3 regions of the Rhizobium sp. CFBP 13644 genome follow, and region 2 is predicted to be linked to each of the others. Evidence: predicted binding sites of a transcription regulator. Region 2 holds the regulator's gene; each other region holds the start of a gene.
The links. Region 2 encodes LexA, which represses DNA repair genes until DNA is damaged. Its sites were predicted from a motif close to TGTTCNNNNTGTGTTCNG; they were not measured.

Region 1 (6,480 bases), on a different contig from region 2:
AGGCGGGGCAGCGTTTCGCCCGCGATTTTATCAATGCACGTGGTGATGCCGCTGTCTATGATGACCAGCGCGGACGCCTTCTGGCACGGCAGGCGCGGCTTCAGGCAGAGGTTCGGGGCGATACGGAAATAGCCAAGACGCCCGCGCTTGAAAAAATCCTGAATATTGACGCTCTGCTGGAGAGTGAAAACGCGCTTATGAAGTCGCGAAGCGAGCGCTACACGCTTCAGCTGAAGGCTTTGACCGATCTCAGGCAGCTTCTGGAAACAGAGGTGGAGTCACTGCAAAAGAAGGCCGAGACCCAGAATCGCCAACTTCAACTGGCCAATGAAGACCGCGAGAAAGTAAACCGCCTCAACGAGCAGGGGCTTGCCCTTGCCCAGCGGCGGATTTCGGCGGAAGAACGCTCCGCTGACGTGGAGTCGACACTTCTCGATATCGACACCTCCACGCTGCGCGCCAAGCAAGACATCAACAAGGCCATGCAGGACGAGATCAACCTGCGCAATGACTGGGTCGCACAACGGTCCAAGGAGTTGCAGGACACCGAGGCTGAGTTACAAAAGCTGAACCTTCAGCTGGGCACCAGTCGCGAGTTGATGTCCGAGGCCCTGGCGCAGTCAGCCGAAGCCATTCGCTTTGACCCATCGGGCAAATCCGCATCCATCACCTATATCATCGTTCGTGAGGAAAACGGTCAGTCCAAGGAAATCAAGGCTGACGAAACGACAACGGTTCAGCCCGGCGATGTGATAAAGGTCTCATCAGACGTTCTGATGCAGTGAGGTCCGCATGCGGATTGCCAAATCGGCCCTGATCGACCCGGATAAAAACGGCCTTTACGGAACGGCGGCTATCGCGCTGTCGTTCTTCGTCTTCGCCTATTCCTCAAAATTCGGAATGGTGTCCGTGCTTGCCTATTACGGCATGTGGCTACCATTGATCGTCGTTGATTATCGCCGTGTGCTGGGCAACTATACCCGCTACTGGTGGATTTTCGGGTTTGGCGTTCTGGCGATCCTTTCCAGTTTCTGGTCGGACGCCATGTCGGTCACGCTGCGTGCATCAATACAGTACATGACGCATATCATCTGCGCACTCATCGCCATGCGCTTGATATCCATAACGACGCTCACACGAGGTGCCTTGATCGGCATCATCGTCGTGCTTCTTTATTCTCTGCTGTTCGGTATCTACCTGTTTGATGCTCTGGATGGCACGTTCAGCTTTGTGGGGGCTTTCTCCTCCAAGAACCAGTTGGGCTTTTACGCATCGCTGGGTGTCATCTTTGCTGCATGCTCCGTGCTTGTGCTGCGGCAACGCGACATTCTCTGGCTTGGCATCGCCGGTTTCGCAGGGCTGATATCAGCCTATTGTTTGCTTGCGTCGCAATCGGCAACGTCTGTTATCACCACCGCCGCTGTGGTTGCCCTCGTCATTGGCTTCCTACCGATGGGAATGCTGTCACCGGCCAACCGAAAGATGATTTTTCTGGCACTTGTGGGTGTGGGAGGCCTGTTTGTCGTGGCAGCCCTTCAATTCGGTCTGCTCGATGCAATCCTTGGAATTTTCGGCAAGGATTCAACGCTGACAGGGCGGACCTACCTCTGGCAGCAGGGCATAGAAGCCGCCAAGGCCTCACCTATACTGGGTGTGGGCTATCAGGGTTTCTGGGTCATGGGCTTTTTTGATGCCGAGCGCCTATGGAACGACTTCTTCATCACAACGCGAAGTGGCTTCCACTTTCACAATACCTATATCGAAACGACCGTGGAAAATGGTTTTGTAGGCCTGTTGCTGCTTGTCATCGTCCTCTACGGCACCCTGATCGGGCATCTACGTTCCATTCTGATAAAGAGACAAGACCAACAAGGGCTGATCCTGTTTGCGCTTTGCGCGCTTTTCGTCGTGCGCTCCTTCGTGGAAATCGATATTATCTTCGCCTATCAGATCGGCTCATTCCTGCTCTATTATGCCGCCGGAAAGCTGACATTGCCGAAGCGTTTGGACGTGAGCAGCACGGTCTTGTCCCGCGTCGTTTTGCGGCCGATTTCGTGATGCGATTGCTCTAAAGCAGAGGCTTCCGAACTCGTTTTGCATCTTGTCCACAAGCCATATGAGACTCTCCTTGACTCTCTTTTGGAAAAGGAACAAAAAGTGAACAAGTAATCTTTTAGCGTGAAATGCTTTTGAAGAGTTCTCAGTCATGCATAAACGCGCCGAACAGCTTGTTGTGGAAGAATTGCGGGAAAGGCTTGAGCGGATCACGCAAGGCCCGACGCGCCACCATGATAATCTGCCATTCGGAATTCCCGCCATCGACAACCATCTGCCAGGCGGAGGATTGAAGATGGGAAGCCTGCACGAGGTGAGCGGAGGCGGCAATGGTGCGGTTGATGGGGCGGCATCCGCCTTGTTTTCGGCAGGAATTGCGGCGCGTGTGACGGGTAAAATTCTCTGGTGCGTCACCCGGCCTGACCTTTTCATGCCCGCATTGACACAGGCCGGTCTCTCGCAAAACCGTCTGATCATGGTGGAGTGCCGTGATGAAAAAGGCGTGCTGGATTGTTTTGAGGAAGGTCTGCGCTGCAACGGCTTTGGTGCTGTCATCGGTGAGGTGTCCAGACTGCCGATGAATATGTCCCGTCGGCTGCAACTGGTGGCGGAAAGTTCCGGCGTCGTCGGTCTTGCTATTCGCCGTTGGCGTCATTTGTCCGGTGCTGCCGAATTCGGTCAGCCGACGGCCGCCGTGACACGGTGGAGAATTTCCGTGCGTCCTTCCACGCCGCTGCCTGTGCAGGGCGTTGGGCGCGCACGCTGGTTTCTGGAGCTTTTGCGGTGTCGTGGCGGCGAATGTGCAACATTTGAAGTGGAAGCCTGTGATGCAAAGGGTCGTCTCGCTCTACCTGCCAACATGGTCGACAGATCGCTATCGCAGGGCGCTTGGCAACAAGGCGCCACCGGTTGACCAACCGGTCGTCATGATTGCACGCCAAGGCAGCCGCCGTGTCATCGCAGCGCAGGATGCTGCCGCAATGGCTGCGGGCCTGCGGCTCGGCATGCCGGTCAGCAAGGCTCAAGCCATTTTGCCCGGGCTGATAGTTGAAGATCTGCAAGCGGGCGATGATATCAGTGCGCTTCGCGATCTCGCATTCTGGTTTTTGCGCGTTTATGCGCCCATCGTAGCACCCGACCCGCCAGACGGGCTGGTGCTGGATACAACGGGTGCAGATCATTTGCATGGCAATGAACTGATGATGATAACGGGCATGATCAACCGCCTTCACGGACTTGGCTTCAGGGCGCGTGCGGCCATTGCCGATAGCTGGGGGGCAGCGCACGCACTTGCGCGCTTCGGAAAGGATGAGGCCACCATCGTCCCGCAAGCGGGTGCATCCGCCGCGCTGGAAAACTTGCCATTGGCAGCCCTTCGGCTTGAGCCACGAACCGTGGCAGACCTGAAAGTTCTCGGCTTTCGGCGCATCGGAGAGCTGATGGCAACGGCGCGTGCGCCGGTGACATTGCGTTTCGGGCCACAGGTTGGCCGCAGGCTGGATCAGGCTTACGGGCTTTTATCGGAACCGATCGAGCCAATCCGTGTGCCGGAGCTTGTGGAGGCGCAGCGTTTCTTTGCCGAACCCATCGGCGCTGCTGAAACCATTGCACGCTATGCCGATAAGCTTGTCCGGCAGCTCTGTCTTGAACTCGAAAAACGCGGCCTTGGTGCGCGGCGTGTCGATCTAGTCTTTCACCGTGTCGATAGTGGCGTGCAGGCTATCCGGGCCGGCACATCCAGACCCGTGCGCGATATCAAACAACTGTCCCGCCTGTTGACGGACAGGATCGATACGATCAATCCCGGCTTCGGCATCGAGAAAATGATCCTCACTGCCACCCATGCTGAGCCTTTGGTCGTCGGGCAAACGCGCTCCACGCTTTTGGAGGATGTCAGAGGCGATATTGGTGAAACCGTTGATGTCATTATCAACCGTGGCCACAGGGTCTACCGCTATGGAGCTGTCGCCAGCGATGTGCCGGAGCGTGCCGTTCAGATGGTTGCTGCGCAATCGGCTGACGATATGCTCGGCTGGCCTGACCAATGGCCGCGCCCTGTGCGCCTTCTCAGCCGTCCCGAGCCTATCCAGACCATGGCGCTGCTGCCGGATCATCCGCCCAAGAGCTTCACATGGCGCGGCGTTCGGCGTCTGGTGAAGCGCGCCGATGGGCCGGAGCGCGTCTTTGGCGAATGGTGGAAACGCGAGCGTGAGCAGGCGGCCGTTCGGGACTATTTCATGGTGGAGGATGAGAGCGGCGAGCGGTTCTGGATTTTCCGCTCTGGCGATGGGGAACATGCCAATACGGGGTCGCAAGGCTGGTTTCTGCACGGTATGTTCGGATGAGTATGGACCCTCGCTATGCCGAGCTTCAGGTCACGACCCATTTTTCCTTTCTGCGCGGCGTAAGCTCCTGCGAAGATCTGTTTGCGCAAGCCAAGGCGCTGGGCATCGAAGCGCTTGGGATTGTGGATCGCAACACATTGACGGGCATACCGCGTGCATTCGAGGCGGCGGAAAAGACCGGTATCCGGCTTGTTGTTGGATGCAGGTTGGATCTCGCCGATGATGTTTCCGTGCTCGTCTATCCAACAGACCGTGCCGCCTATGGTCGGTTGTGTCGTCTGCTGACCCACGGAAAACGACATGCACCCAAGGGAAAATGCGATCTGCGATGGAGCGATCTGGTTGCCTATGGTAATGGGCTGCTGGTGATCCTGTTGCCCGATGGCGTGGATGAAGCATTGGCTATACGTCTGAGGCGTCTCAAGGCGGATTTCGCAGATCGTGCCTATGTGGCGATGAGCCTGCGCCGCAGACCGAACGATCATGTGCGGCTGCATGATCTCTCACGGATGGCAGAGCAAGTTGGTGTTGCGACTGTGGTGACCAATGATGTGCTGTTTCATGAGCCGGAGCGGCGTATGTTGCAGGATGTCGTCACCTGCATTCGCCACAATTGCACCATTGATGATGCTGGCTTTCGGCGGGAGCGGCATGCCGACCGCTATTTGAAGCCGCCACAGGAAATGCACCGCCTATTTCGTGCCTATCCGGCGGCCTTGAAGCGCACGCTGGATATCATGCGCCGCTGCCGATTTTCGCTCAAGGAATTGCAATATCAATATCCCGAAGAGAACAATGAGCCGGGATTGAGTGCCCAGCAAGCCCTTGAGAAAGCGGTTTGGGACGCAGTTCCAAACCGCTATCCAGACGGCTTGCCTGCGAAGGTGGAAAAGACGCTCAGGCACGAATTGGCCGTCATCGCCAAGAAAAAATATGCACCCTATTTCCTGACCGTCAATTCCATTGTCCGTCAGGCGCGGAAGATGGAGATCCTTTGTCAGGGGCGCGGCTCCGCTGCCAATTCGGCCGTCTGTTTTGTTCTTGGCATCACGGCCATCGATCCCAAGGAAAGCGACCTCCTGTTCGAACGGTTCGTTTCTGAAGACCGCGATGAACCGCCTGATATTGATGTGGATTTCGAGCATCAAAGGCGCGAGGAGATTATCCAATGGATTTACGGCCATTACGGGCATGACAAGGCGGCCTTGTGTTCCGTCATCAGCCGTTACCGGGGCAAGGGCGCCATACGTGATGTCGGCAAGGTTTTAGGCCTGCCTGAAGACCTGACCAAGCTCATGTCCTCGCAAATCTGGTGGTGGACAGAAGGGGTGGGCGAAGGAGAGGCCAAGGACCTCAATATCAACCTCAATGATCGCCGCGTAAAGCTTGCCTTCGATCTGGCAAGGCAATTGATCGGCACTCCGCGCCATCACAGCCAGCATCCGGGTGGCTTTGTGCTGACGCATGACCGGCTGGACGAACTCGTGCCCATATTGCCCGCAGCCATGGCTGATCGCCGCATTATCGAGTGGGACAAGGACGACATCGAAGTCGTCGATTTCATGAAAATGGATTGTCTTGCGCTGGGCATGCTGTCCTGCATGCGACGGGCTTTCGATATGCTGGAGGAGCGCGAAGGTAAGCGGTATGAGCTCGTCACTGTGCCGCAAGGCGATGCAAAAACCTACGACATGATCTGCAAGGCCGATACGATCGGCACGTTCCAGATTGAAAGCCGGGCGCAGATGTCCATGCTGCCGCGTTTGCGACCGCAGGTGCTTTACGATCTCGTCATTCAGGTTGCCATTGTCCGGCCCGGTCCCATTCAGGGCAATATGGTGCATCCCTATCTGAAGCGGCGGCAGGAGAAAGCGCAGGGCAAGGAGATTGTGTACGAGCACGCCAAGCTCAAGCAGGTCTTGCACAAGACGCTGGGTGTTCCGCTCTTTCAGGAGCACGCGATGCGTCTCGCCATTGATTGCGCCGGTTTCACACCCAATCAGGCCGACCAGTTGCGCAGGGCAATGGCGACATTCAAGAATGTCGGCACAATTTCCACCTTCGAAAAGCAACTGGTCGA
Region 2 (6,480 bases):
GCGTTACTGAAGGCATCATAGCGACATATGCTTAACCATCCGTTGACCGTAACGATACTACCGCTGCAGCGCACAAAAAAGCCCTGCGTTAACAGGGCTTCTTATTATGTCACGTGGATATCGAAATCAGCCGCGCAGAATCGAGCGACCTGCGTAAGCAGCCTGTGGGCCGAGCATTTCTTCGATACGGATCAACTGGTTGTACTTGGCCAGACGGTCTGAGCGCGAAAGCGAACCTGTCTTGATCTGTCCGCAGTTGGTGGCAACCGAAAGATCGGCAATCGTGGAGTCTTCTGTTTCACCAGAGCGGTGAGACATGACAGCCGTGTAGCCAGCCTTGTGTGCAGTTTCGACAGCGTCGAGCGTTTCTGTGAGCGAGCCGATCTGGTTGACCTTGACGAGGATCGAATTGGCGACGCCCATCTTGATGCCGTCACGAAGGCGTGCAGAGTTGGTCACGAACAGATCGTCGCCAACCAGCTGAACCTTCTTGCCGATCTTGTCTGTAAGGTACTTCCAGCCGTCCCAATCGTCTTCAGCCATGCCGTCTTCGATGGAGATGATCGGATACTTACCGGCCAGCTCGGCGAGATAGTCCGCCATGGCTTCAGGCTCGAGCGTGCGGCCTTCGCCTTCCATCACGTATTTGCCGTTCTTGAAGAATTCCGTCGAGGCGCAATCGAGAGCCAGCGCCACGTCTTCGCCTGGCTTGTAACCAGCCTTTTCAACGGACTTCATGATGAAATCGAGTGCTTCCGGTGCGCTCTTCAGGCCCGGCGCAAAGCCGCCTTCATCGCCCACATTGGTGTTGAAACCCTGCGCAGACAGTTCCTTCTTCAGAACGTGGAAGATTTCAGCACCGATACGCACCGCGTCACGGATATTTTCCGCGCCGACTGGCATGATCATGAATTCCTGAAAGTCGATTGGGTTATCGGCATGCGCGCCACCGTTGATGATGTTCATCATTGGAACTGGCAACAGATGCGCGTTAGGGCCACCAACGTAACGATAGAGTGGCAGGCCCGTGGTTTCAGCAGCAGCCTTAGCAACAGCCAGCGAAACGCCGAGAATGGCATTGGCACCGAGGCGCGACTTGTTCGGAGTACCGTCGAGTTCGATCAGCGTCTGGTCGACATGGATCTGGCTCTCGGCATCGAAACCGCCCAGCGCATCGAAGATTTCCGTGTTGACCGCTTCGACGGCCTTCTCGACGCCCTTACCGAGGTAACGCTTGCCGCCATCGCGCAGCTCTACAGCTTCATGCGCGCCAGTGGATGCGCCCGATGGAACCGCTGCGCGGCCGAAAGAGCCGTCTTCAAGATAGACATCTACCTCAACGGTCGGGTTGCCGCGGCTGTCGAGAATTTCGCGTGCGATAATGTCGGTAATGGCTGTCATGATCTCTCCCTTAGGATTGGAACAGTGTTTTCAGGTGCATGTCTTAAAGCGCATGAGGGAACCTGTGAAGAAGTTTCAGATTCCGGCTTGCGATAAAAACACGTCGCCAGAGCGGTGAGTCGTTTGGTGGTCGTCTTCCGCTGTAGCCGATGCGGAAGAAATTACAATGACAAGCCCCGTCCTGCGCGATGGTTTCCATCGACGCCTCTCGGCGCCGAACTATCAGGTGGACTTGGTGATATTGTCGAAAGCCAGAAGTTTTTCGAGAAGCTTAGGCATATCTTTCAGGTGAACCATGTTGGGGCCATCGGATGGCGCATTATCAGGGTCCTCATGCGTCTCTATGAAAAGACCGGCAACACCAACGGCGACCGCCGCACGCGCCAATGTTTCCACGAACTCGCGTTGACCACCCGTCGAGCCACCCTGCCCGCCCGGCTGCTGAACCGAATGGGTCGCATCGAATATAACGGGCGCACCGAGCGATGCCATGATTGGCAAAGACCGCATGTCGGATACCAATGTATTGTAACCGAAAGACGCGCCGCGTTCGCAGAGCAGGACATTGGGGTTGCCGCTGTCATTCAGCTTGGCCAGCACGTTTTTCATGTCCCAGGGTGCCAGAAACTGGCCCTTCTTCACATTGATGACGCGGCCGGTCTTGGCAGCAGCGACTAGTAGGTCCGTCTGACGGCTGAGGAATGCCGGAATCTGCAGAATATCTATGACGGGCGCAACAATGACGCACTGCTCTTCGGTGTGAATGTCCGAAAGGACTGGAAATCCGAACTGCGCCTTCAATTCTGCGAAAACTTCAAGCGCCTTGTCGATGCCAATGCCGCGCTGGCCCGAAAGCGAGGTGCGATTGGCCTTGTCGTAGGATGATTTGTAAACCAGACCGATTCCCAGCTTGCCGCAGAGTTCGGCCAGCGTTTCGGCAATCATGAAAGCATGGTCGCGGCTTTCCATCTGACACGGACCGGCAATCAGGGAAAATCGTTCGGTGTTCGAGAAAGAGACCGCTCCAGCACCCTCGCCGGCAATGACCTTCAGATTGTTCGTCGCACTCATGGTTTTCCCTTGGAACAAATGAAACAGTGCACGGGCATCGCGCCCGATCTTAGCAACGCATGTAGCAGTAAGCCGACAGCGAGTCACGGTATAGGAACCGTATTCGGCGGGATTGTGGGCATCGCTGAAACTCGTTTGTACTTTCACTGAGTTTTAAGGGATTGCAGAACACATATGGAACAGATAGTGTTCGTTCTGTATTTGTTTCCCGAATCTCCGCCTCGAATCGTCAAGGGTCTCTTCATGCTCACGCGCAAACAGCAGGAACTGCTTCTATTCATTCATGAGAGAATGAAAGAGTCCGGCGTGCCACCATCTTTCGATGAAATGAAGGATGCACTCGAGCTTGCCTCAAAGTCAGGCATCCATCGGTTGATCACAGCCTTGGAGGAGCGTGGTTTCATTCGCCGGCTACCGAACAGAGCGCGTGCGCTTGAGGTTATCAAGCTTCCCGAATCATATTCGCCCCCAGAAAAGCCACAGCGCGGCTTCACGCCAAGCGTTATTGAAGGCAGTCTCGGCAAAACAGCAGCTGTTGAGCAACGGCCTCAGCCATCGTCTTCCAACAGCAGAAATTCCGAATCAGTCAGTGTACCGGTCATGGGACGCATTGCAGCGGGCGTGCCAATCTCCGCCATTCAGAACAACACTCATGATGTGGTCGTGCCGATGGATATGCTGGGTGCGGGTGAGCATTACGCGCTTGAGGTTAAAGGCGATTCGATGATCGAAGCCGGTATATTTGACGGCGATACCGTCATTATCAAGGATACCAGCACCGCAAATCCCGGTGATATCATCGTGGCTCTGGTGGACGAAGAGGAGGCAACGCTTAAGCGCTTCCGTCGCAACGGCGCGTCTATCGCACTTGAAGCTGCGAACCCTGCTTATGAAACCCGCATATTTGGACCCGACAGGGTCAAGATTCAGGGAAAGCTAGTTGGTCTGATCAGGCGTTATCACTGACCAGCCTGACAGGCTCTTGCCTCGCTTTTCAGGCGCAGTCTTAACTCTGTTGACGCTCGCGGGACCTCAAGTCACAGCGCGGTGATAGAATTGGTTAGCCGGGTATCGACTCCATTACGATTGTGTGATTTTGAGTGAATTTTCCGTTATGTCGGCAGATACTTATGGCATGGAAATGCGCCGTTGCGTTTGAAGGCGGTGCTTGTGACCCGGCATTGATCGCCACGTTGGTGACGGCCATCAAATAATTTGAATGATGCCATCGCTGTGGATGGCTTTATGCAAGAAATTCTCTCGTTTACTGATAGTTTTCTCTTTTTGATCGCTGCCTTCTGGAGCGCCGCCCATGTATCAACTTTTCATCGCCAACAAGAATTACTCGTCTTGGTCGCTGCGCATCTGGGTGCTGATGCGCACGCTCGGAATTGGATTTTCCGAGCGATTCATGCGTTTCGATGACAAGGACCATGCGTTTTCGGAGTTTTCACCGACATCGAAAGTTCCCTGCCTGGTGGATGTTGATCTGACAGTATGGGAATCGCTAGCCATCACCGAATATCTTGCGGAAAAGCATGATGGCGTATGGGCAGCGGATGCAAAGGCGCGGGCCTGGTCTCGCTCTGCCGCTGCGGAAATGCATGCCGGCTTTTCGACATTGCGCAACAACCATCCGATGAGCGTTGGTCTTCGGATACGGCCGTCATCCATATCGGACGCATTGCAGAGAGATATTTCCCGGATCGACGTCTTGTGGCAGCAGGGGCTAAAAGCCCACGGCGGTCCATTCCTCGCGGGTGCTGAGTTCACAGCCGTTGATGCCTTTTTCTGCCCGGTTGCGTTTCGGTTTCAGACCTACGGAACGGCGCTGTCTCCAGCATCGAAGCACTATATGGATCACCTCCTCTCCCTACCGGCAATGCAGGAATGGGAACAGGCGGCCCTTCTCGAACCGTGGCGCGACGATGCGCATGAGGCTGAGGCGCGGGATGTGGGGGAATGGCTTGCGGATTTGCGCGCAGTCCCGACGTGACGAGCAGTGGCGCGCGCACTACGGACGGACTGCGAGCAGGTTTTCGATATGGGCCGGAATTTCTGTGTTGAAGCTTTTGTCGCGCCAGTCGTAATGACGGTGCGCCGTCCATGGCCGATTGTCGCTCAGCATGGCAGCCCTTACGGTCACGACCGGCTTTGTTGCATCGCCCAGCCATAGTTCCATGGAACCAGTGCGGCGCAAGGTTTCCTGGGTGATGAGAATGGCGCCGGAACGGCATGTGGTGAACGGAACGCTGCGTGTCGTGACGACAATATTGGCGATATCGCAGGCCAATCCCGCGAATGCACTGTCGAGCACCACCGCAACACTCACGCCGCTTTTGGATTTCGATACGCACCAACTGTTCTTTCGACAGGTGAATCCATCTGCGTTCTGGAGCGCGCGCAGCATTTCCTCTCGTTCTTTCGCTTTGGCTTGCTCCGTCAGCGTTGCGCGGCGTCCGGTTTGCGCATCATCCAGATTTTCTTCGTCACCATCCAGTGACTTTTCTTTATCAATCACGTCTGCTGGAATGTGGCGCTCCGGCAGGGGCAGCGCCCTCGCCCACTGGTCATAGATAAAGCCCGACGCCCGCTGTTTTGTGGTTGCGACCGCATCTTGCGACAAGAGCGCCACGAGCGACCCATCCTCGTAAATCAAAAGGTCCGGCTTGCTGCGCCATTGCTCCGCGCCCAGCAGTAAAAAACCCGCAACAACAAAGGGTAGACCAATCAATGCAAGCCGAGTACGTAAAAGAGCGAGCAGTAGAAAACCCGTCGTCGACACAGCGAGAAACCAGCTGTTTTGGCGCCCGATCGTCACATCCCCGCCCCAGCCTGAGACCGTATTCGCGATGTCGATGACCATTGCCATTCCATGCCCCATCACCTTGATGAACGGAGCATCAAGCCCGAACGGCATGAGAAGCATGCCCATCAGCGCAAACGGCATGACAATGAGCGACATGATTGGCATCGCTGCCAGATTTGCTGCCAGCCCGTATGTTGTGATGCGGTGAAAATGTTCAATGGAGTAGATCGCGGTTGAAAGACCGCCAATGAGTGATGTCACGATTACACCACCAATGATGGTTGCGCATTTAGAAGCTGCGCTGAGCCACCACGGCGGATGCGCGATAACAGGGCGCTCGCGTTCTCCTATCCACCGGCTCCAGGCCTCGAAGCCCGACACGAGAGCAAGCGTCGCTGCAAATGACATCTGGAAGCTCGGCCCCATCACCTCGTTGGGAGACAAGACGATGATGACGATGGCCGAAAGCGCAACATTTCGAACGCTGATCGATGGCCGGTCGACCAGAACCGCGACCAGCATGATGGACATCATTAGCCAGGCCCGTTCCGCAGAGACGGCAAAGCCGGAAATAAGATAGTAGCAGAATGTCATGAGAAGTGCCGCAAAAGCGGATATTTTCTTGACGGGCCATCGTTGAGAAAAGCCGGGAAAGAAGCTGAATACGGTTCGCATGCCAACAAAGAAAATACCGGCCGCGAGCGCCATGTTCAGCCCGGAAATCGCGACGATATGCGCGAGGCCCGAAATGCGCAAAGCCTCCATCGTTTCGCCTGATATGGCACGTCTCTCATCGGTGACAATCGATGCAGCAAAAGCTCCGGCATCACCGCCGATCAGGTCGCGAATGCGGTTGGCTATGTTGCTTCTCAGCGCATAAAGCCACCGATCCGCCGCCCCTGCCCACGTGCCGCCTTGCGCCTCACCTGCCGGATCCGTCCACACTCGCGGCGCGCCATAAAAGAATCCGGTTGCACCAATGCCACTGAAATAGGAGCCAAAGGCGAAATCGTTCAGCCCCGGTAGAGCCGGACCGGAAGGCGGTGACAGACGTGACTTGCCGGTAATCGACGCACCAATCGCGACCGCCTCATGCCGGCTGCGAGCGACAAGCGAGACCTTTCGCGGCGCGCGCGCAAGCTGCGGGGCTGATGTCTGCTTCAGCGCAACGACATATCGCCAGTTCCCCCTTGCATCCA
Region 3 (6,480 bases), on a different contig from region 2:
TGAGCCCATCGTGGCACGCTTTGCCATCAAGCCGACATCTTCCATTTTGACCGAGCGCCAGTCCATCGATGCCGATGGTAACAATGTCGATGTGCGCACCAAGGGTCGTCATGATCCATGTGTCGGCATCCGCGCCGTACCGATTGGCGAAGCCATGGTGGCCTGCACGGTTGCCGATCATTATCTCAGGGACCGCGGCCAGACCGGACGTTTGAAATAGGAAGCAAGCATGGCATATGATCAGAAACGTGTCGTTGAAGCCATCAGGGCTTTCGAGGCTGGCGAAATCGTTGTGGTCATGGATGACGACGACCGCGAGAACGAAGGCGATCTGATTGTCGCCGCCGTGCATTGCACACCGGAAAAAATGGCCTTCATCGTGCGCCATACATCCGGCATCGTTTGCACGCCCATGCCTCGGGATGAGGCCAAACGCCTCAACCTCAACGCCATGGTGGCGGAAAACGATAGCGCCCACACCACGGCGTTTACGGTTTCGGTGGACTTCAAACACGGCACGACAACCGGTATTTCCGCCAGTGACCGCAACGTTACGGTTCGCAATCTTGCAAACCCGAACGCAAGCGCTGCCGATTTCACCCGTCCCGGCCACATCTTCCCGCTGATCTCTCGCGAGGGCGGCGTTTTGATGCGCTCCGGCCATACGGAAGCGGCTGTCGATCTGTGCAAGCTTGCAGGCTTGCCGCTGATCGGCGTCATCAGCGAGCTCGTCAATGATGACGGCACTGTCATGCGTGGCCCGCAGGTTTCGGCCTTCGCCGAGGCCCACGGCATGAAGCAGGTGTCGGTCGCAGATCTCATCGCCTATCGCCAGCGCAAGGAAACGCTGGTCGAGATGGAATCGGAATTTACGCTCGATACACCGTTCGGCCCCGCCAAAGTGCAGACCTACTCCCTGCCTTGGGACCCTATGGAACACATGGCTGTTATCTTCGGTGATATCAGGGATGGCGTCGATATTCCGGTGCGCCTGCACCCTGAAAATGTGGCCGGCGATGTGTTCGGCAAGAAGCAGCCTGTGCAGCACTATATGGAAAAGATTGCCGCCGAAGGCCGTGGCGTCATCATCTATCTTCGTGAGGGTTCCGTCGGTGTTGGCCAGGTATCCGGCCGCAGACGATCCCGCGACCCGGAGGAAGACCACGCTCAGGCCCGTACGCGCGATGATGAATGGCTGGAAATCGGCCTCGGCGCGCAAATCCTCAAGGATCTCGGCATCAGCTCGATCAAACTTCTGACGTCTAGAGAACGCCACTATGTTGGCCTTGAAGGGTTTGGAATCAGGATAAGCTCGACCGATATCGGTTGATATTCATCGTATTCGACACCCCGCAGATGCTGCGGGGTGTCGAGAGATCACAGAGCCCGCAAGAAGCTCTTGATGATCTGGGCAATCTCTTCGCAATGGGTTTCCAGCGCGAAATGCCCCGTATCCAGCAGATGAATTTCGGCATTCGGTAGATCCCGCTTATAAGCCAGCGCTCCAGCCGGGATGAATGCCGGATCATGGCGACCCCAGACGGCAAGAAGCGGCGGCTGGTGTTCGCGGAAATAGGCCTGAAATTCAGGATAGCGCTCCAGATTGGTGCGATAGTCCAGAATGAGATCAAGCTGGATATCCTCTGCACCCGGCCGCGCCATCAGCGCGATATCGAGCATATAGCCATCCGGGCCCAACCGGCGCGGGTTCGTTCCGGTTTTATATTGCCAGTTCTCGATCACATCCGCCGATAGGGATGCGCGGCAAGCCTCGCGAGTTTCCGGAGTTGGATTGCGCCAGTATGCCTCCCAGGCGCCCCACTCGTCACTGAACCCATCCATATAGGCATTGCCGTTCTGGCTGATGATGGCCGTGACCCTCTCAGGATGTGCCGCTGCGAGGCGATATCCTGTCGGCGCACCGTAATCGAAGACATAAAGCGCGTAGGTCTTGAGCGAGAGGGCCTGTGTGAACTCATCGATGACCTTGGCCAGATTGTCGAAGGTGTATTCGAAAGTGCCGCGTGCCGGAGCCATGGTATATCCGAACCCGGGCAAATCAGGAGCGATGACGCGGAAATGATCGGCAAGCATTGGAATAAGCTCCCTGAACATATGGCTGGATGATGGGAACCCGTGCAGGAGCAGAAGCACCGGCGCGTCCTTTGCGCCCGCTTCGCGGTAGAAGACATCCACCTCGCCCACTTTCTGGTTTTTGTAAGTGACAGCCATATTGGCCTCCAAAATCGTTTTGATGACATCGACACGAACCGACAGTCCGCCTCTCGACCGCAAAATACTACCGATCGGTCGTTTGTAAATAGCAAAAATATGTGATATAGATTGCGCGTTCGCTGCACCATGGCGGGCGGTTTGAGTGGAGTTGGGTAAGGCATGACAAAAGTCAGCAAGGAAAAGATCATTCAGGAAGCGCGGGAGCTGTTTCGGGAGAAGGGTTATGTCGGCGCGTCCATGCAGGATCTGGCCGATAAGGTCGGCTTGCGCAAAGCCTCGCTCTATATGCGATTTCCCAACAAGGAAGCGCTGGTGCCCGAGGTTCTGAGCCTGACGCTGCAGGAGACCTTTGCCCGGCCGGAGATTTCCAGTTCAGATTGGTACACGGCCTATGAGGCTGTTGTGCGCGCCATTGCCGGTAGCCTCATGGACCGCAAACGTTGTGTCGGATTTCATCTGGCCTATGGTGTCGGGGATGATACGCCGGTTGCCAAGGAAGCCGTGCGGACCTTTTTTCAGGCTCACCGCGATCGAATGACCGACATATTGGAAAAGGCAATGCCGCGTGATGCTGCATCCATCCTCGCCACGGATGCCCTTGTAACTCTGGAAGGAGCAACCTTGTTACTCGCCGTGTTCGACGATCCGGCTGCCATGGAGCGGGCCATCGACGCCGTTCTGGCTGCGGTCCGAAAAGAGGCGATTTAACCCAGCCAACCATCCAGATAGCAAACACGTTCCACACCGGTAAATTTCGCCAACCGGTTCAGCTCGGCATCCAGCTTTTCCAGCCTGCCGGTTGATGCGCGCACGGCTTTTTCAAGCCACAGACGCCTCACATCCAGCGTGCCGTTCTTGCGGTCTGCCTTCATGTCGATGCGGCCAATCAGCCTGTTCCCTTCCAGCAGCGGAAAAACGTAATAGCCATATTGTCGCTTGGCTTCCGGCACGAAGACTTCGATGCGATAGAAAAAGCCGAACAGCCGTTCCGTGCGGGCACGGTCGCGCAACAGCGGATCAAATGGGCTCAGCACCCGGATGCGCTGGGGTGGCGCTACCGCATCATCGCCCGTAAATCCTGCGAATGCGTAAGAGGCGCGGTCCTTGCCGCCATCGGAATGGGCAAGCATGACCTCACAGAGTTCATCGCGATGGTTCGCGACCCATTCTCTCGCTTCCTGCGGTGTGATGATATCGAAAAAGGCTGCGATTTCCCCCGATGTCGCAAAGCCGAGCCGCGACAGCGCCTGACGGCAGGCCCAATCGATAAACTCGTCGTGGCTGACGTCACGGTCGTGATGTTCTGGCGGAATAACACGCTCGGCAAGATCATAGACCTTCTGGAAATTCACCCGCCCCGAGACGGCGAGCTTGCCCGTGTGCCACAGGAATTCCAGCGCAGTCTTGGATGGATGCCAGTTCCACCAGCCGCCGGACTGATGCCCCTCCGCCTTCATATCCCGTGACATGACGGGACCGCCTTCGGCAATCCGCCGATAGGTTTCCTCGAAAGCGGAATCAAACCCCTCCCCGTGCCATTTGCGCCATCGTTCCAGAATGACCGGCTCGCGGCGGCGGAAGCGGTGTTTCCAATAGGGGTAGAAGGCCGTCGGAAGGATGGAGGCGTCGTGCGTCCAATGGTCGAAAAGCGCACGGTCTTTCTCGAGAAGGTCCGTCAGGTGCTGGCGCTTGTAGGTCTGGTTGCGGGAAAAGATGATCTGGTGATGCGCACGCTCGACCGTGCCAATGCTGTCCAGCTGGACGAAGCCGATATCGGTGATCAGGGCCAACAGATCAGCCTTGCTCATGGCGCGGCCTGGCGGCCCCGACAGTCCCTGACGGGACAGAAAGATGCGTCTCGCTGCTTCGTTGGAAATCAGAATCGCCATGGCAAAAGCCTAGGGTCGCGCCGCTCTAAAATCAACGTTCTTTTTTTGTTCCTTATTTTGTTTGTCGGGGCATATGATTATAGAACGAAGCTTGGAATTTTGAGGATCGGTTTTGGATATAGGTTTTCACGATGCGGGTGTGTCCTTTGAAGGGCGGGTGGCGGTGCAGCCGCTGTCGCTGCTGCTAACCGAGCGGCGCATCGGCGTTATCGGGCTGAATGGTTCGGGCAAGACCACATTCGCGCGGATGATCAACGGGCTGACGAAGCCCACACGTGGCCGGGTCAGCGTCGACGGGTTGGATACGGTGGCAGATGGCCCTGCCGTCCTGCGCGATGTCGGCTTCATTTTTCAAAACCCGCAGAACCAGATCATCTTACCCATCATACGTGACGATATTGGGTTCGGACTGAAGAACAGGGGCATGGATAAGGCTGGCATTGATGCTGCAGTCGATGCCACTCTGCAGCGCTTCGATATCCAGCATCTGGCAAAGCGGCGCGCGCATGAGCTTTCCGGCGGGGAATTGCAGCTCTGCGCTTTGGCGGCGCTGACCATTACCGGTCCGAAAATCCTCATCATGGACGAACCGACAAACCAGCTCGACCTGAAGAACCGGGCGCTGGTGGAACGGACCATGGCAGGGCTGGAGCAGTATCTCATCGTCATCACCCATGATCTTCCCTTGCTGGAGAGTTTTGATCGCGTTCTGGTGTTTCATCAGGGCAAGCTTCACGCCGATGCATCGCCCGCAGACGCCATCCGGCTTTACCGCGAACTGGCGCTGTCATGAAAAGCCTTCACGTTGAAGGAACGGGGTGGCTCTACCGTCTCTCCCCGCGCATCAAGTTGATCGGCCTTGCCGGTTTCAGCATCGCGCTGTTTATGACGCGACAGCCGCTGCTTCTTTTGGCAGCCCTATGCATGGCAGCTTTCGTTCTTGCCCAGGCCCGTCTTGGCTGGCGAGAAACGGTGGCCAGACTGCGTCCGGTCTTGCTCACCATTGCCGTCATCGCGCTGGTCAGCTTTGCGCTGATTTCGCCGCTCGATGCGACGATTACGCTGTTGCGGCTCACCGCCTTGACGCTGCTCGCAACCGCGATCACGGCCAGTGTGAGCATTTCACAGTTCATGGATGAGATCACATTTGCGCTCCGCCCGCTGGAAAGGCTGGGGCTTGCCAATGCAGCCGATGTCGGGCTTGCCGTGGGTCTCGTCGTGCGTTTCGTGCCAGAAGTCATCAGTCGCTACCATACATTGCGCGACGCGCACCGGGCTCGCGGAATAGAAACGAAGCCACACTTAATTCTCGTTCCGCTCATCATTATGACGTTGAAGGACGCGGATGCGATTGCCGATGCCATTGACGCACGCGGTTTCAGAGGCCAAACCTCGTTTTCTGATTTATAAAGAGAAAGCCTGTTGAGAATGAAGACCCGTGACCTCGTTCTGATTTCGCTGTTTTCGGCCATCATCATCGCACTTGGCCTGTTGCCGCCAATTCCGCTCGGCTTCATTCCCGTGCCCATCACCGCGCAATCGCTGGGCGTCATGCTGGCGGGTGTCGTGCTGGGCGCCAAGCGCGGCGCGCTTGCGGTTCTCCTCACCATTCTCATCGCCGCTATCGGCCTTCCGGTTCTGTCGGGCGGTCGCGGTGGTCTGTCGATCTTCTACACGCCGACAACCGGCTATCTGATTGGCTGGGTGTTCGCAGCGCTGGTAACCGGTGCATTGGCGCAGCGCCTCGTCAACAGGGATCAGTCGGCTCTCGCGCAGCTCGGCGGCTTCTTTGTCGCGAGCACTGCGGGCGGCGTGGTTACGCTTTACGCCTTCGGCATCACCTATCTCGCATTCGCCACCGGCATCGGCTTCGAAAAAGCCTTCATCGGGTCGATGGCCTTCATTCCGGGCGATATCGTCAAGGCTGTGCTGGCAGCGCTCGCAGGCCGGGCCGTTATGGCCGGATACCCATTGTTGCCGCAACGCGCCTAACGCTTCCGTTAGGGCTGTTCAGGAGTCACCGCCATGGCCACACGGCTTTACGAGCACCCGATATTCCTGGAACACATCACGCCGCAGGGGCATCCCGAACGCCCTGACCGGTTGCGCTCGCTCAACATCGCGCTTGAGCACCCCAATTTTGAACGACTGGAACGCCGCCAAGCGCCTCAGGCCAATGAAGACGCCATTCTGTTGGCGCATCCGGAAAGCCATCTGATTTCGATCATGCGGCAAATTCCGGAAGAGGAAGGCGAGATCAACCGAATCGAGGCCGATACCTATGCCTCACCGAAATCGCTACAGGCTGCGCTGACCGGCATCGGAGCGGCCATGGCGGCTGTCGATGACGTGTTTT

Region 1: a site for LexA is predicted at 2,147-2,164, ahead of IFT53_RS10930 (ImuA family protein). Genes of this name have one in related genera too.
Region 3: a site for LexA is predicted at 4,160-4,177, ahead of IFT53_RS01925 (energy-coupling factor ABC transporter ATP-binding protein). Genes of this name have one in related genera too.

Annotation. Positions count from the first base shown of each region.
Region 1 covers NZ_JACYVF010000003.1:318,874-325,353, reverse strand. Annotated here, with positions in the region: gene IFT53_RS10940 (polysaccharide biosynthesis/export family protein) at 1-785, shown strand, start outside; gene IFT53_RS10935 (O-antigen ligase family protein) at 793-2,058, shown strand; gene IFT53_RS10930 (ImuA family protein) at 2,207-2,968, shown strand; gene IFT53_RS10925 (Y-family DNA polymerase) at 2,883-4,400, shown strand; gene IFT53_RS10920 (error-prone DNA polymerase) at 4,403-6,480, shown strand, end outside.
Region 2 covers NZ_JACYVF010000008.1:48,846-55,325, forward strand. Annotated here, with positions in the region: gene eno (phosphopyruvate hydratase) at 127-1,401, opposite strand; gene kdsA (3-deoxy-8-phosphooctulonate synthase) at 1,624-2,472, opposite strand; gene lexA (transcriptional repressor LexA) at 2,716-3,438, shown strand; gene IFT53_RS18320 (glutathione S-transferase family protein) at 3,785-4,468, shown strand; gene IFT53_RS18325 (ComEC/Rec2 family competence protein) at 4,487-6,480, opposite strand, start outside.
Region 3 covers NZ_JACYVF010000001.1:392,750-399,229, forward strand. Annotated here, with positions in the region: gene aroC (chorismate synthase) at 1-220, shown strand, start outside; gene ribB (3,4-dihydroxy-2-butanone-4-phosphate synthase) at 230-1,330, shown strand; gene IFT53_RS01910 (alpha/beta fold hydrolase) at 1,378-2,232, opposite strand; gene IFT53_RS01915 (TetR/AcrR family transcriptional regulator) at 2,395-2,943, shown strand; gene IFT53_RS01920 (winged helix-turn-helix domain-containing protein) at 2,940-4,124, opposite strand; gene IFT53_RS01925 (energy-coupling factor ABC transporter ATP-binding protein) at 4,237-4,917, shown strand; gene IFT53_RS01930 (energy-coupling factor transporter transmembrane component T family protein) at 4,914-5,534, shown strand; gene IFT53_RS01935 (biotin transporter BioY) at 5,553-6,116, shown strand; gene IFT53_RS01940 (histone deacetylase family protein) at 6,150-6,480, shown strand, end outside.